DNA from 2 places in the Microbacterium sp. Be9 genome. Region 2 is predicted to be linked to the other one. Evidence: predicted binding sites of a transcription regulator. Region 2 holds the regulator's gene; the other holds the start of a gene.

Region 1 (7,228 bases), on a different contig from region 2:
ACAGGGTTTTCCGGCAGGATAGGGAGGAACTGTTCAAATGCGACGAGAGGTCACGGATGCCTGAAGGACAGGTGCTCGAGTTCACGCACGTGACGAAGCGCTTCAATGAGGTGACCGCCGTCTCGGACTTCTCCGCGCGCGTCGAGCCCGGAGCCGTCACCGCCTTCCTCGGCCCGAACGGAGCCGGCAAGACCACCACGTTGCGCATCCTGCTCGGCCAGGTGCGCGCCACATCCGGCACGGCGACGATCGGCGGCACGACGTATGCCGAGCTCCGCCAGCCGCTGCGCACGATCGGCGCGGTACTCGAAGAGACCGTCTACCGTCCCCGTCGCACCGCCGAGCGTCAGCTGACCATCGCCGCCAAGGCGAACGGCATCCCGCTGGCACGCGTCGGCGAAGTGCTCTCCCTGGTCGGCCTCGAGGGCGAGGGCGACTCCCGCATCGGCGGCTTCTCGCTCGGCATGCGTCAGCGGCTCAGCGTCGCGAACGCGCTCCTCGGCGACCCCGGGGCCCTCGTCTTCGACGAGCCGGCCAACGGACTCGACCCCGAGGGGATCCGCTGGATGCGACTCCTGATGCGTCGCCTCGCCGACGAGGGACGCACGGTCCTCGTGTCGTCGCACGTCCTCAGCGAGGTCGAACAGGTCGCCGACAACGTGCTCGTGCTCTCGAAGGGCACGCTCGTGCTGGCCAGCGGAATCGAGACGCTCGCCGACCCCAAGGGCGGCTCCGTGATCGTGGACGCCGCGGATCGCGCCGGGCTGACGTCCGCGCTCGCTGCGGCCGGGTTCGACATCGAAGTGCTGCGCTCGGGTCTGACCGTGCGCGGCGGAGACGCCGAGACCGTGGGAGCCGTCGCGGCCGACGCAGGCATCGCCCTGAGCACCCTGGTGCAGCGCGGGCCGACTCTCGAAGACGTCTTCATCGACCTGATGCGGGGTGGCCGGTTCGCGCCGAGCGCTCCCGCAACGGCGACCCCGCTCGTCGCGCCGAACACCCCGGAGATTGCGCCCGAGGAGTCGACTCCCGCAGAGGCCGCTCCCGAAGAAGCATCTCCGGCACCCGCCGACTCCGTGGTCGCCATCCCGGTGGCCGCAGCAGCCGCCTGGGCGGCCGAGGCTGCGTCTGCTCCCGCAGGCGAGGCCGTGGCCTCGAATCTGGCAGCCTCCGTCGGCTCTGACGCATCCGACGTGTCCGACGCATCCGAGGCCTCCATGGCAGAGAGCGCGGAGAGCGCTGCGGACGAGTCCTCCGCCGACGTGGATTCCATCGATACGATCGCGACCGGAGAGTCGACGTCCGAGGAGGAGACTCCCGCCGAAGACGCTCCGGACGAAGAGGCTTCTGTCGACGAAACACCGGGCGAAGAAGCATCGATCGGCGAGTCCGGCGACGTCGCCTCGGGTCCGTTCGAGGTGGGCGACGCTCCGACCCTCGGCGAACAGTCCACCGACGAACAGGCTCCGGCTCGATCCTTCGATGAGATCCTGTTCGGCGCCGCCGTGCCGGCGGACACCGCAGACACGACGCCGTCCGACCTGACCTCCGGTGACGAGGACCACAGCGGGGTCGAGATCTTCGCGGATCTCGACGACGCATCGGTCGCCACGGAATCGGACGCGCTGTCCTCCCACAGCGATGGCCCCTCATCCGCCGACACCGAGGACACCAGCTCTTCCGACGATGACGAGGAGGACCCGCGCTCTGCAGCGGTGAGTTCCATGCTCGCGGCCGCCGCCCGCGCGTACTACGAGGACGAGCCCAAGGACTACCCGTTGGGCGCAGAGGACGAGCCCGCCCAGGGCGAGGCGTCGGACAGCGAGGCTGCGGACAGCGAGGTTGCGGACTTCGAGGCTGCGGACGGCGATACGCCGGAGGCCCCCGCGGAGAACGCACACTGGAGCGTCGCCTCCACGGGCGTCATCGACACCGTGCCCCTGGCCGAGGGTTCCGCGGAAGGCGACGAGACGACTCCCGATGACTCTGACGAGAACACCGGTGAGAACCACGACGGCGAGAACCACGACGGCGAGAACCACGACGGCGAGAACCACGACGGCGAGAACCACGACGGGGATCACCAGCACGGCTGAGCGCCTCGCCGACGAGAACGCCCTCCGGACCTGCGGGTCTGGAGGGCGTTCTGCGTTGAAGGGAGGCCGTGCATCGCGAGGCACGGCTTACCGACGTCGGCGTCAGGCGGGCCGGGGGCGGATGACGGGGCGTCGTCGTCCCTTCGAGACCGGGATCGGTGCCGTGGCCACGATCTCCTCGACGTTCGCCGGTTCGGTCGAGACATCGAGCCGGAGTGCCTGAGTGAGCGCGAGCCCGTGGCTGGTGGTGAGGATCAGTCGGCGGTATTGCGGGTCGCCTTCGAGATCGATCACGACGCTCGGGCGACGCCGGCGGATCAGCACGAAGTCGAGGCTGCCCGCGGCCTTCCAGCTGCCTGCGGCGAGAACACCGGGAATGTGCGTCCCCGGGTTCGGGACGCCGCGGAGCCAGGTCCAGGCGTCTTCCGTCAGCTGCACCTTGGTGATGGTGTCGCGCGCGATACGGAGGTTGTCACGGTGGAAGGTGGCGGCACGTTCGATCGGCGAGAGCACGACCTCCAGTTGCGTCTGGTCCAGCAGCAACGTCACCATGTCCCCCAGTCTGCCAGCGCGGCCCTGCCAGTTGTCTGGAAGTTGCTCACAGGAACGCAACGATCCCTTGTCGATCAGCACCAGTCATCATGATTCCCCTTCCGTCGTTCGAACATATGTACTATACTCGAAGAATGAAGGCATCTGCGAACAGCATCGATCAGCGCGAGGCCCTGCTCGATGCCTGGGCGGAGAAGCGGCGAGGCATCGCGGCGCTCGAAGCTGAAGCCTCCGCCCTCCTCGCCGATCGACTTCGGCTGCTCGACGACGATGTCCGCGAGCAGCCGCAGCATCGCGATTCGATCCATCGGTCGATGATCGCGGAGTACTCTGCGGCCGGTCGCATGTCGAAGGGCAGCATCGAGTACGCCTTCAGCGACGCCCACTTCCTCGAGGCCGAGCACCCCATCGTGCGAGACGCGTTCCGCCGCGGTGCGCTCAGTGCGGCCCATGTCCGAGAGATCGTGCGGGAGGGAATCATCGTGCGGCAGGGGGTCCGCGAGGGTCGAGTAGACGCCGAGACCCTCACCGTCTATGACACGGCGGCGCTCGTCGTGGCCGAACAGGACTCTCCCGCGCGCACCCGCACGATGGTGCGCCAGATCGCCTCCTCCCTCGCCGGCGAGACCGTGGTCGAGCGTCACCGACGGGCCCACGGCGAACGATCGGTCACGTTGAGGGCGCTCGACGACGGCCTCGCACTGCTCCAGGTCGTGCTTCCGGAGTACCTCGCCCACGCGATTCTCGACCGCCTGACGCGGCTCGCACAGCACGTCATCGCCACCCGGGGTGATCGCGCCGCTCGCGCCGACGAGGTGCCGATGCTGTCTCCGGACGAGCTCGACTCGGGCACCGACCAGGTCTTCCTGCAGGATCTCGCCGCCGACGACTCCCGCCGAGACGACCCTGTGCTCAACAGGTATCCCGTCGACGACACCCGATTCGATGCCCACGTCATCTTCGGTGAGGGCGACACCTTCACGACCGATCCATCCCTCGGCGGCCCGCCCCTCCTGACCGACGAGCGCGGCATCGATGCGGTGCGCGCCGACCTGCTCAGCGACCTACTCCTGACCACCGACCCCTCTACGGCCGAGGGCACCGCGCTGGAGAGCATCCGGGCGCGCATTCAGGTCACGATCGCTGCCGAGACGCTGGCAGGAGGAGACGAACGGCCGGCCGAGCTCGATGGGATCGGGGCGCTGCATCCCGACGTCGCCCGCGATCTCGCCGGTCGCAACGGAGGCTGGTCCCGCCTCTTCCTCGACGGCGCGGGCACCGTGACAGCCACAGCCTCCTACGCCCCGACGACGGCGATGCGGCGGCACCTTCAGGCCCGCGATCAGCATTGTCGATTCCCCGGGTGCCGCACACCGGTCCACAGGTGTCAGGTCGATCACAATCACGACCATGCCAAGGGCGGAAGCACGTCGATCGACAACCTCAGCCACTTCTGCGTGGGACACCACTCGCTGAAGCACCCCGACATCGCCGAGAAGCACCGTTGGCGTGCGAGACAGCTCCCCGGAGGCGACATCGAGTGGACCAGCCCACTCGGCCGCGTCTACACAGACGCGTCACCGCGCCGCGTCATGTTCGTCTGACCGGACTCGCGCCTACGGACGTGCGGCCGCCGCGGCAGCCGCAGCGACTGGAAGTGCGGCCTCGATCTGCTGCAGTTCCTCCTCGCCGTGTGCGGCGGTGAGGAACCAGGCTTCGAACACGCTCGGCGGAAGAGCGACGCCCTGCTCGCGCAGCGAGTGGAAGAACGGCGCGTAGCGGAACGACTCCTGCGCCTGCGCTTCGGCATAGTTGCGCGGCGCCGAGGCCCGGAAAGAAGCGTTGAACAGGTTGCCGGCGGTGGCCACCGCGTGCGTGACACCGGCCGACGTGAGCGCGGCGTCGAGCGCGGTGGACACCCGAGCGGATGCGGCGTCGACGGTCGCATAGACCTCGGGGGTCGCGAGCCGCAGCGTCGCGAGACCCGCAGCGACCGAGAGCGGGTTTCCGGACAGTGTGCCCGCCTGGTAGACCGGCCCGAGCGGGGCCAGCAGGTCCATGACCTCGGCACGTCCACCGAGCGCGGCCAGCGGCATGCCCCCGCCGACGACCTTGCCGAACGTGAAGATGTCGGGCAGGTAGTCCTCGCCGGCGGCGGCCTGCAGCCCCCAGAATCCGGCCGGGTGCACCCGGAATCCGGTGAGCACCTCGTCGAGGATCATCAGTGCGCCATGAGCATGCGCGGTCTCGGCGATCAGACGGTTGAATCCGGGCAGCGGAGCGACCACGCCCATGTTCGCAGCCGAGGCCTCGACGATGACGGCGGCGATGCGCTGACCGTGCTCGGCGAACACGGCGGCCAGAGCCTCCGGGTCGTTGTAGCCGATCACGAGGGTCTGGGCGGCGATCGGCGCGGGCACCCCGGCGGAGCCCGGCAGCGCGAGCGTCGCGACGCCGGAACCTGCCTCCGCGAGAAGGCCGTCGGAGTGGCCGTGGTAGTGACCGGCGAACTTCACGAGCAGGTCGCGACCGGTGGCACCGCGCGCGAGGCGGATGGCCGTCATGGTCGCCTCGGTGCCCGTGGAGACCAGGCGCACGCGCTCGATGGGTCGGGTCTCACCGAACCGCACACGGTCGGCGATCAGCGCGGCGAGTTCGACCTCGCCCTCGGTCGGAGCGCCGAACGAGAGCCCACGGGACGCGGCTTCCTGCACCGCGGCGACGATCTCCGGGTGCGCATGCCCGAGAAGCGCAGGACCCCACGAGGCGACGAGATCGACGTACTCGCGACCGGCGGCATCGGTGACCCTCGCGCCCTTCGCCGAGGCGAGGAACCGCGGCGTGCCGCCGACCGATCCGTAGGCGCGCACCGGAGAATTGACCCCACCGGGAATCACCGCGCGGGCAGCGGAGAACAGGTCGTCGTTGCGGTCGGTCATGAAGGAGAGCTCCTCGCAGAAGTCAGTCGCGCAGCCAGCCGGCCGCTTCGGTGGCCCAGTAGGTGAGCACCGCATCCGCACCGGCGCGGCGGATGGAGAGAAGGGACTCGAGGATGGCCGCGCGACGGTCGATCCACCCGTTCGCACCGGCGGCCTCGATCATGGCGTACTCGCCGGAGACCTGATATGCCCACACTGGAATACTCACGGTGTCGCGCACCTCGCGCAGCACGTCGAGGAAGGCCATCGCCGGCTTCACCATGACGATGTCGGCCCCCTCGGCCTCATCGACGACGGCCTCGCGCACACCCTCGCGCCGGTTGCCCGGGTCGAGCTGGTACGTGCGACGATCGCCGGTGAGCTGAGAGTCGACAGCCTCGCGGAAGGGTCCGTAGAAGGCGCTGGCGTACTTCGCGGCATACGCGAGCAGGAGGGTGTCGGTGAACCCCTCGGCGTCGAGCGCCCGGCGGATCACCGCGACCTGGCCGTCCATCATCCCGGAGAGCCCCAGCAGCTGAGAACCTGCGCGCGCCTGTGCGAGCGCCATCGAGGTGTACCGCTCGAGAGTCGCGTCGTTGTCGACGGAGCCATCGGCGGCCAGAACGCCGCAGTGGCCGTGATCGGTGAACTCGTCCAGGCACAGGTCGGTCTGCACGACGAGCGCGTCGCCGACCTCGGCGGCCAGCGCCTCGGTCGCGACGTTCAGGATGCCGTGCGGATCGTCGGCTCCCGACCCGACGGCGTCGCGGACGGCGGGCACGCCGAACAGCATCACTCCGCCGACACCGGTCTCCGCCGCCTGGACCGCCGCCGCGCGCAGTGAATCCAGGGAGTGCTGAGCGACGCCGGGCATCGAGCCGATCTGCACGGGCTCGGAGATGCCTTCGCGCACGAAGAGCGGAAGCACGAGCTGTCGAGGCTGCAGCGAGGTCTCACGCACGAGATCTCGCACCGCCCGCGACTGCCGCAGACGCCTCAGTCGAACGTCGGGAAAGCTCACGGCGCGAACTCGTCGGCCGCGTGCGGAAGAGTGAAGTGCGAGACCGCATCGATGAGCGCGTCGACGGTCTGGCGGTCGGCGACGACCGACACGGGCAGGCCCGCACGCTGCGCGTCCTTCGCGGTCCGCGGTCCGATCGCGGCGAGCAGCGTCTCGTCCGGGATCTCCGGGAACTGCTCGCGCACCTGCTCGGCGACCGACCCACTGGTGATCAGGATCGCGTTGATCCGTCCGTTCTCGACGTCGCGGCGGATGCGCTCCGTCACCGGCACTCCCACCGTGCGATAGGCGACGACGCCGTGCACGTCGTGACCAGCCTCGGAGAGCAACCGGCTCAGCACCGGCTTCGCGATCTCGCTGCGCAGGGCGAGGATACGGCGCGGCTCCTTCTCGAGGGCGATGAGCTGCTGCGCCATCCCCTCGGCGGAGTTGTCCTGCTCGGGAACCAGCGTCACCTCGTAGCCGACCGCCTGCAGAGCCGCGGCGGTCGTCTCACCGACGGCGGCGATCTTGGTCGCACGCGGCACGACGGCCCGGTGCGCGAAGAGCACGTCGACGGTGGTGGCGCTGGTGACGGTCAGCCAGTCGAACTCCCCCGCGGCCAGTTGCGCGAGCGCGGAGTCGAGCGTCGCCTGATCGGT
Region 2 (7,228 bases):
TTCGCGATCCGACGCTGGCTGCGTACCTGATAGCCTGAAAGGCTGCTCGGTCGGAACGATCGATCGAGCTCATCACGGCAACAGGAGAGCATCATGCCCAGGGAACGCGGAGAGAAGGTCGTCGCGACCAATCGTCGCGCACGTCACGACTACACGATCGAGAAGTCGTACGAAGCGGGGATGGTGCTCACCGGCACCGAGGTCAAGTCGCTGCGTCAGGGTCGCGCCAACCTCAGTGACGGCTATGCGTTCGTGAAGGGGAACGAGGTCTTCCTCGATTCCGTGCACATCCCCGAGTACTCGCAGGGGCACTGGACGAACCACTCGGCCAAACGCATCCGCAAGCTGCTCCTCCATCGCGAGGAGATCGCCAAGATCGCGCACGCCGTCTCGGCCGGGGGATACACCCTCATCCCGCTGAAGCTGTACTTCTCCGACGGTCGTGCCAAGGTCGAGATCGCCCTGGCGAAGGGCAAGCGCGAATACGACAAGCGGCAGACCCTGCGCGAGCGTCAGGACACCCGTGAGGCCGACCGTGCCATGCGTCTGCGCAATCGCGTGGGAGAGTAGCCCCGGGCTCTCAGGCCCCGACCCTCACGGCACTGCCGTGACGAGTCGACAGCCCGTCACGGGCGCGGGTGGAAGCCGAAGACGCGGCCGAGGAACGCCAGCTCGCGGTCGAGGGAGTCGACGATGGTCTCCGCGCTCCGGAAACCATGTCCCTCGGTGGGATAGAGGACGTACTCGTGCTCGATGCCGCGCTCTGCCAGAGCATCGCGGATCGCCTCGGACTGGGATGGAGGGACGACGCGGTCCTCGCCGCCCTGCAGGAGCAGGACGGGGACAGTGATGCGATCTGTGTGCGTGAGCGGTGAACGCTCGACGTACAGATGCTCGTACTCGGGCAGCGGGCCCACCAGACCGTCGATGTACGATGCCTCGAAGTCATGAGTCTCCGCGGCCAGCATGCGCAGGTCGGCGACGCCGTAGCGGCTGATCCCCGCGGCGAAGGCTCCGCCTCGCACCAGTGCCGACAGCACGGTCCAGCCGCCTGCCGATCCGCCGCGGATGGCCAGGCGGTCGGGGTCGGCGAGCCCGGAGGCAGCCAGGCCCCGCGCCGCCGCGATCACGTCGTCGACGTCGACGACACCCCACTGGCCGTCCAAGCGTTCGCGATAGGCACGACCATAGCCGGTGGAGCCCCCGTAGTTCACGTCGAGCACGCCGATCCCGCGGCTCGTGTAGAAGGCGATCGCTGCCGAGGCTGCCCCGGTCACATGCGCCGTCGGTCCGCCGTGGACCAGCACGACGTAGGGCGGGAGCTCGTCGTCGGGGGCCTCCTCGTCGGGGTTCGCCGGCGGATAGGCGAATGCGTGCACGGCGCCGTGCGGACCGTCGATCTCGATCGACATCGACGCCGGCATCCAGCGCGGATCGACGGGCTCCCCGCCGCGCACGGCGACGACCTCCCCCGACTCGATATCGACGCACCAGAGCCCCGCCGCCACCCGGGAACCGTTGCCGGAGAGCAGCACCCGGGTGCCGTGGACCGCATCGACGCTCACATGACCGTCGCCGGGGAACTCGATGATGCTCTCGCCCCCTCCGGTGTCGATCACGACGACGTCGTCGCGCCCGTTCGTGCGGACGGCGACGATGCGGCCGTCCTCCAACGGCTGATACCAGCGGTTGCTGAGCACCCAGAGCCCGTAGCCCGTGTCGGCATCGGACGGGGCCAGCGGCCGCGGGGATCCGGAAGGCGTCACCCCGTCGATGGCGATGCGGTGGAGTGTCCAGCGGTCATCGGCGATGTCGGCGAAGACCAGTTCCGTGTCGCTGAGCCACTCGGGCTGCAGCGCCGCTCGCGAGGGGATCGTCCGCGGGAGGCCTCCGTCGACCTCGGCGACCTGCACGCGCGCGCTCTCCCACGGCATCTTCCCCCGTTCCCAGGCGACCCACGCGGCGCGGGTCCCATCAGGGGAGAATGCGGGGTGGGCGAAGAACCCCTCGCCCTGCACGATCACGCTGACTGCGGACTCGTCTTCTGCGGCGGAGCCGTCGAGCGGGATCTCGACGATCGCACGGAGGTGCGGTGTGGTCGAGAGGTCTTCGCGCACGGCGAGCAGACGTCCGTCCTGCACGCGCAGACCTCCGTGTGCGGGACCGGCCGCGGTGAGCGTGACGAGATCCCCGTCGGGGGTCAGGCGGCGCACCCGCTGGTCTGAGGCGTCGACGAAGTAGAGCGTCCCCCGATCGTCCGCCGTCCAGGCGCCACCACCGTATTCGTGCACGCGGGAGCGGGCGTTCCAGGGCGCGGGGAGGACCTCGGCGCCCGTGGAACTCCGTACCGTCACCCGTCCCTTCTCGGACGGCACCGACTCACCCCACCAGATCTCCGTGCCGACGAAGCGGGCGCCGTCGATGCGAGGAGAGGACGCCGCGACTGATGCCGCGGAGAAAGGCGAAGGCCAGGAACCGTAGGGGGACGACGTCATGCTTCGAGCCTATGGGGCGCTGGCACGAGCGTCACGCGGGGCGCACACGAAGGCCCTCCAGGGAACCGGGAGGGCCTTCGTCGTGCTCTCGTCTCAGACCGCGCGGAGCACCGCCACGATCTTGCCGAGGATCACGGCTTCATCGCCCAGGATGGGCTCGAACGCCGAGTTGCGCGGGAGCAGCCACGTGTGGCCGTCGCGACGGCGCAGCACCTTGACGGTGGCCTCGCCGTCGAGCATCGCCGCGACGATCTCGCCGTTCTCGGCGCTGTTCTGCGAACGGACGACGACCCAGTCGCCGTCGCAGATGGCGGCGTCGATCATCGACTCGCCGGAGACCTTGAGCATGAACAGGTCGCCCTTGCCCACCAGTTGGCGGGGGAGCGGGAAGATCTCCTCGACCTGCTGGTCGGCGGTGATCGGCACACCCGCGGCGATGCGTCCGACCAGGGGGACGAGTGCCGCATCGCCGACCGGGGTCGCCACGTCGGCGGGGTTCTCGGTGCTGGCCCCCGGCAGGTCGATGAGCACTTCCATGGCGCGGGTCTTCCCGGGGTCGCGACGCAGATAGCCGCTGAGCTCCAACTGCCCGAGCTGGTGGGTGACGCTGGAGAGGGACTTGAGACCGACGGCGTCGCCGATCTCGCGCATGCTCGGCGGGTAACCGTGGTGCGCGATCGAGTTCTGGATGACCTCGAGGATCGCCATCTGCTTCGGGCTGAGGCTCTTCCGGCGGCGCGTGCGCGGTGCCTCCGACTCGGGGGCAGAGTTCTCGCTCATGGTGCTCCTTCAGTGCGTGATCCGACGTCCCTCTTCGAATGTCGGAGGCCCGTGGTGGGGTGTCCTTATCGAAACCGTATCCGAGAAACGGGCCGATCTGGAAGATCTGTTCGAGCGTGTCGGCTCATTTCCGGATTCGGTTTCGAAGAATACTTGACAGATGTTCGAACTCGAAGATATCTTCGGTACGTAGCTTCGCATTCACGGCTCCCGACCGAGACGAGAATGCGAACGCTACGCCAACTTCCCCGGCGGCCTCACCGCTCCGGGACAGGCTAAGGAGCAACACATGAGCAGCATCAGCTTCAGCACCGCAGCAGTCATTCCGGCGTCGACCCGTCCCACGACGCGACTCCGACTGACGACGCGTGGCCGCGCCGTGCTGCTGGCCTTCGCCTCGGTTCCGCTCGCGATCGGTATCGCCTTCGCGGCGCTCAGCGGTGGCAGCGCGATCGCTTCGGGAGCAGATTCGGCCGCCGTCAGCGTCGAGACGGTGACCGTCATGCCGGGAGATACCCTCTGGTCGATCGCCACCAGCGTCGCTCCCGGTGCCGACCCGCGCGACGTCATCGGTGAGATCAGCCGGATGAACCTGCTGCGCGGTGGAGAACTCCAGATCGGCCAGACGCTCGCCATCCCGGCCCAGTACGTGAACTGATCCGGCGGCGGCGGCGGCAGCACAGCAGCAACTTTGCGTCATCGAGGCAAGGCGCCGCTTAACATGGGAAGGGTGACCCTCTCCCTCAACGATCTCCCGCTACGTGACGATCTTCGCGGATTGACGCCATACGGCGCTCCGCAAGCGCCGCTCCCGATCGCGCTCAACGTGAACGAGAACACGCATCCGATTCCCGACGCGGTGGCGAGCGACATCCTCGACGACATCGCCGTCGCGATCCGCGACGTCAACCGCTATCCGGACCGGGAGTTCACGACGCTCCGCGAGTCGTTCGCGGAGTACCTGGGGCATGGGCTCACACCGGAGCAGATCTGGGCCGGCAATGGCTCGAATGAGGTTCTCCAGCACATCCTCCAGGCTTTCGGAGGTCCCGGGCGCACGGCGTTCGGTTTCGCGCCGACGTATTCGATGTACCCGCTCATCGCCCAGGGGACGGGAGCACGCTGGATCGCCGGCACGCGTCAGCCCGACTACACGATCACCCCGGACGAGGCTGCCGAGCAGGTGCGGGCCGCCGATCCCGATGTGGTCATCCTCTGTTCTCCCAACAACCCCACCGGCACGCCGCTCGGGCTGGACGTCATCGAAGCCGTGTACGACGCGGCCCGTGGCATCGTGATCGTGGATGAGGCGTACCAGGAGTTCGCGCCGCGCGATGCGATCTCCGCCCTGACTCTGCTCGACGGACGCCCGCGTCTCGCCGTCTCGCGCACCATGAGCAAGGCCTTCGCCTTCGCCGGGGCCCGGGTCGGGTACCTCGCTGCCGACCCCGCCTTCATCGACGCGTTGCGCCTGGTGCGTCTGCCCTATCACCTGAGCGCTCTCACCCAGGCGGCGGCGATAGCGGCCCTGCGCAACGCCGACGTGATGCTCGCGATGGTGGAGGAGATCGTCGAGCAGCGCGATCGGATCACGGCGACCCTCGAAGCGCTCGGATACCAGCCGCACGAATCGTGGTCGAACTTCGTCCTGTTCGGCGGCGTCGCCGACCCGCGGGCCACCTGGCAGCAGCTGTACGACCGCGGCGTGCTCGTGCGCGATGTCGGCATCCCCGGACACCTCAGGGTCAGCGCGGGCACGGAGGCCGAGACCACCGCGTTCCTCGAGGCGCTGGCCTCGATAGGATCGGCTTCATGAGCACCCCCGCACTGACCCCGCGCACCGCGAACCGTGTGCGCAGCACGTCGGAGTCCACCGTCGAGCTCGAGCTGAACCTCGACGGCACCGGGGCGAGCCGTATCGACACGTCCGTGCCGTTCTTCGACCACATGCTCACCGCCTTCGCGAAGCATTCGCTGACCGACCTCACGGTGCGGGCTTCCGGCGACACGCACATCGACGCGCACCACACGGTGGAAGACGTCTCGATCGTGCTCGGCCAAGCCATTCTCGAAGCTCTCGGGGACAAGTCCGGGATCTCCCGTTACGGCGACGCGCTCGTTCCCCTCGACGAGGCACTGGCGCAGGCGGTCGTCGACATCTCCGGTCGTCCGTATCTCGTGCACACGGGAGAGCCTGAAGGCTTCGAACACCACCTCATCGGCGGGCACTTCACCGGTTCGCTGGTGCGTCACTCATTCGAGGCCATCAGTTTCAATGCCGGTCTGACCGTGCACGTGCGTGTGCTCGGCGGGCGTGATCCGCACCACATCGCCGAGGCGGAGTACAAGGCTTTCGCTCGCGCATTCCGCGAGGCCAAGGCTCTGGACCCGCTCGTCGACGGCATCCCGTCCACGAAGGGCGCGCTGTGAGCGCAGCGCCCCGGGTCGCGGTGTTCGACTACGAGTCGGGCAACGTCCACTCGGCGGTGAAGGCGCTCGTCGCCGCCGGCGCGGATGCCGTGCTGACGCGCGACCGCGCCACCGCTCTCGAGGCGGATGGACTCGTCGTCCCCGGTGTCGGTGCATTCCAGGCCGTCCGCGATGCCCTGCGCGCCCACGGAGGGGACGAGATCATCGATCGCCGTCTCGCCGGCGGCCGTCCGGTCCTCGGGATCTGCGTCGGGATGCAGGTCCTCTTCGAGCACGGCGTCGAGCGCGGGCACGACACCGAAGGGCTCGGCGAGTGGCCCGGCGCGGTCACCGAGCTCAATGCCCCGGTGCTGCCGCACATGGGCTGGAACACGGTCGAGCCCGGTGCCGACAGCGTGCTCTTCCGAGGCATCGAACAGGAGCGCTTCTACTTCGTGCACTCCTACGCCGCGCAGTCCTGGGAACTCGACGTCATCCCGCCGTTCCCCGAGCCCGTTTTGACCTGGACGAGGTACGGCGACCCGTTCCTCGCCGCCGTCGAGAACGGGCCGCTCTCGGCGACGCAGTTCCACCCGGAGAAGTCCGGGGAAGCCGGCATCCAGCTGCTGCGCAACTGGGTCGGAAGCCTCTGACGTCTTCGGCAGGCGTCACCCGTTTTGTTCCCCGCCGTCCGGCGGACTACCCTCGGTTCTCGTGCCCGCACCGGGCCGTAGAGCTTCCCGATACAAGGACCCCATGAACGACTTCGCGCAGTCCCCCTCGCTCACGCTCCTTCCCGCGGTCGATGTCGCCGGGGGCAAGGCCGTCCGTCTGACCCAGGGTGAGGCCGGAACCGAGACCAGCTACGGCGACCCGTTGGATGCCGCAGGGGAGTGGGTGGCGCAGGGAGCGAAGTGGATCCACCTCGTCGACCTCGACGCCGCATTCGGCCGTGGCAGCAACGCACCGATCCTGCGCAAGGTCATCAAGCAATTCAAGGGTGTGAGCATCGAGCTCTCCGGAGGCATCCGCGACGATGCGACGTTGGAGGCGGCTCTGGAGAGCGGCGCCACCCGGATCAACCTGGGCACGGCCGCGCTGGAGAACCCGGAGTGGGCGGCCGATGTGATCGGCCGTTACGGCGAGGCGATCGCGGTCGGCCTCGACGTGCGGGGGACGACGCTCGCCGCCCGCGGATGGACCAAGGAGGGCGGTGACCTCTGGGAGGTGCTCGACCGCCTCGAGGACGCCGGCTGCAGCCGTTATGTCGTCACCGACGTCACGAAGGACGGCACTCTTCGCGGCCCCAACATCGAACTTCTCCGCGAGGTCACCTCACGTACCCCGAAACCGGTCGTCGCATCCGGCGGGATCTCGAGCCTCGACGATATCGCCGCGCTCCGCGAGCTCGTGCCGCTGGGCGTCGAAGGTGCGATCGTCGGCAAGGCACTCTACGCCGGCGCGTTCACGCTGGCTGAGGCTCTGGATGTCGCAGGAGACTGACGCGCACGCCTGCGGGCCGGAATCGCACAACCACGGCGATT

The links. The regulator LexA, encoded in region 2, represses DNA repair genes until DNA is damaged. The targets are predictions, from matches to a motif close to TCGAACANNTGTTCGA.
Region 1: a site for LexA is predicted at 2,757-2,772, ahead of GLO27_RS13605 (HNH endonuclease signature motif containing protein). Genes of this name have one in related genera too.

The regions. Positions count from the first base shown of each region.
Region 1 covers NZ_WNWT01000006.1:572,901-580,128, reverse strand. Annotated here, with positions in the region: gene GLO27_RS19625 (ATP-binding cassette domain-containing protein) at 57-2,096, shown strand; gene GLO27_RS13610 (hypothetical protein) at 2,199-2,648, opposite strand; gene GLO27_RS13605 (HNH endonuclease signature motif containing protein) at 2,783-4,252, shown strand; gene GLO27_RS13600 (glutamate-1-semialdehyde 2,1-aminomutase) at 4,265-5,587, opposite strand; gene hemB (porphobilinogen synthase) at 5,610-6,587, opposite strand; gene GLO27_RS13590 (uroporphyrinogen-III synthase) at 6,584-7,228, opposite strand, start outside.
Region 2 covers NZ_WNWT01000002.1:328,193-335,420, forward strand. Annotated here, with positions in the region: gene ftsX (permease-like cell division protein FtsX) at 1-30, shown strand, start outside; gene smpB (SsrA-binding protein SmpB) at 94-570, shown strand; gene GLO27_RS02645 (prolyl oligopeptidase family serine peptidase) at 627-2,495, opposite strand; gene lexA (transcriptional repressor LexA) at 2,589-3,275, opposite strand; gene GLO27_RS02655 (LysM peptidoglycan-binding domain-containing protein) at 3,565-3,933, shown strand; gene GLO27_RS02660 (histidinol-phosphate transaminase) at 4,006-5,091, shown strand; gene hisB (imidazoleglycerol-phosphate dehydratase HisB) at 5,088-5,705, shown strand; gene hisH (imidazole glycerol phosphate synthase subunit HisH) at 5,702-6,337, shown strand; gene priA (bifunctional 1-(5-phosphoribosyl)-5-((5-phosphoribosylamino)methylideneamino)imidazole-4-carboxamide isomerase/phosphoribosylanthranilate isomerase PriA) at 6,441-7,187, shown strand; gene GLO27_RS02680 (SseB family protein) at 7,171-7,228, shown strand, end outside.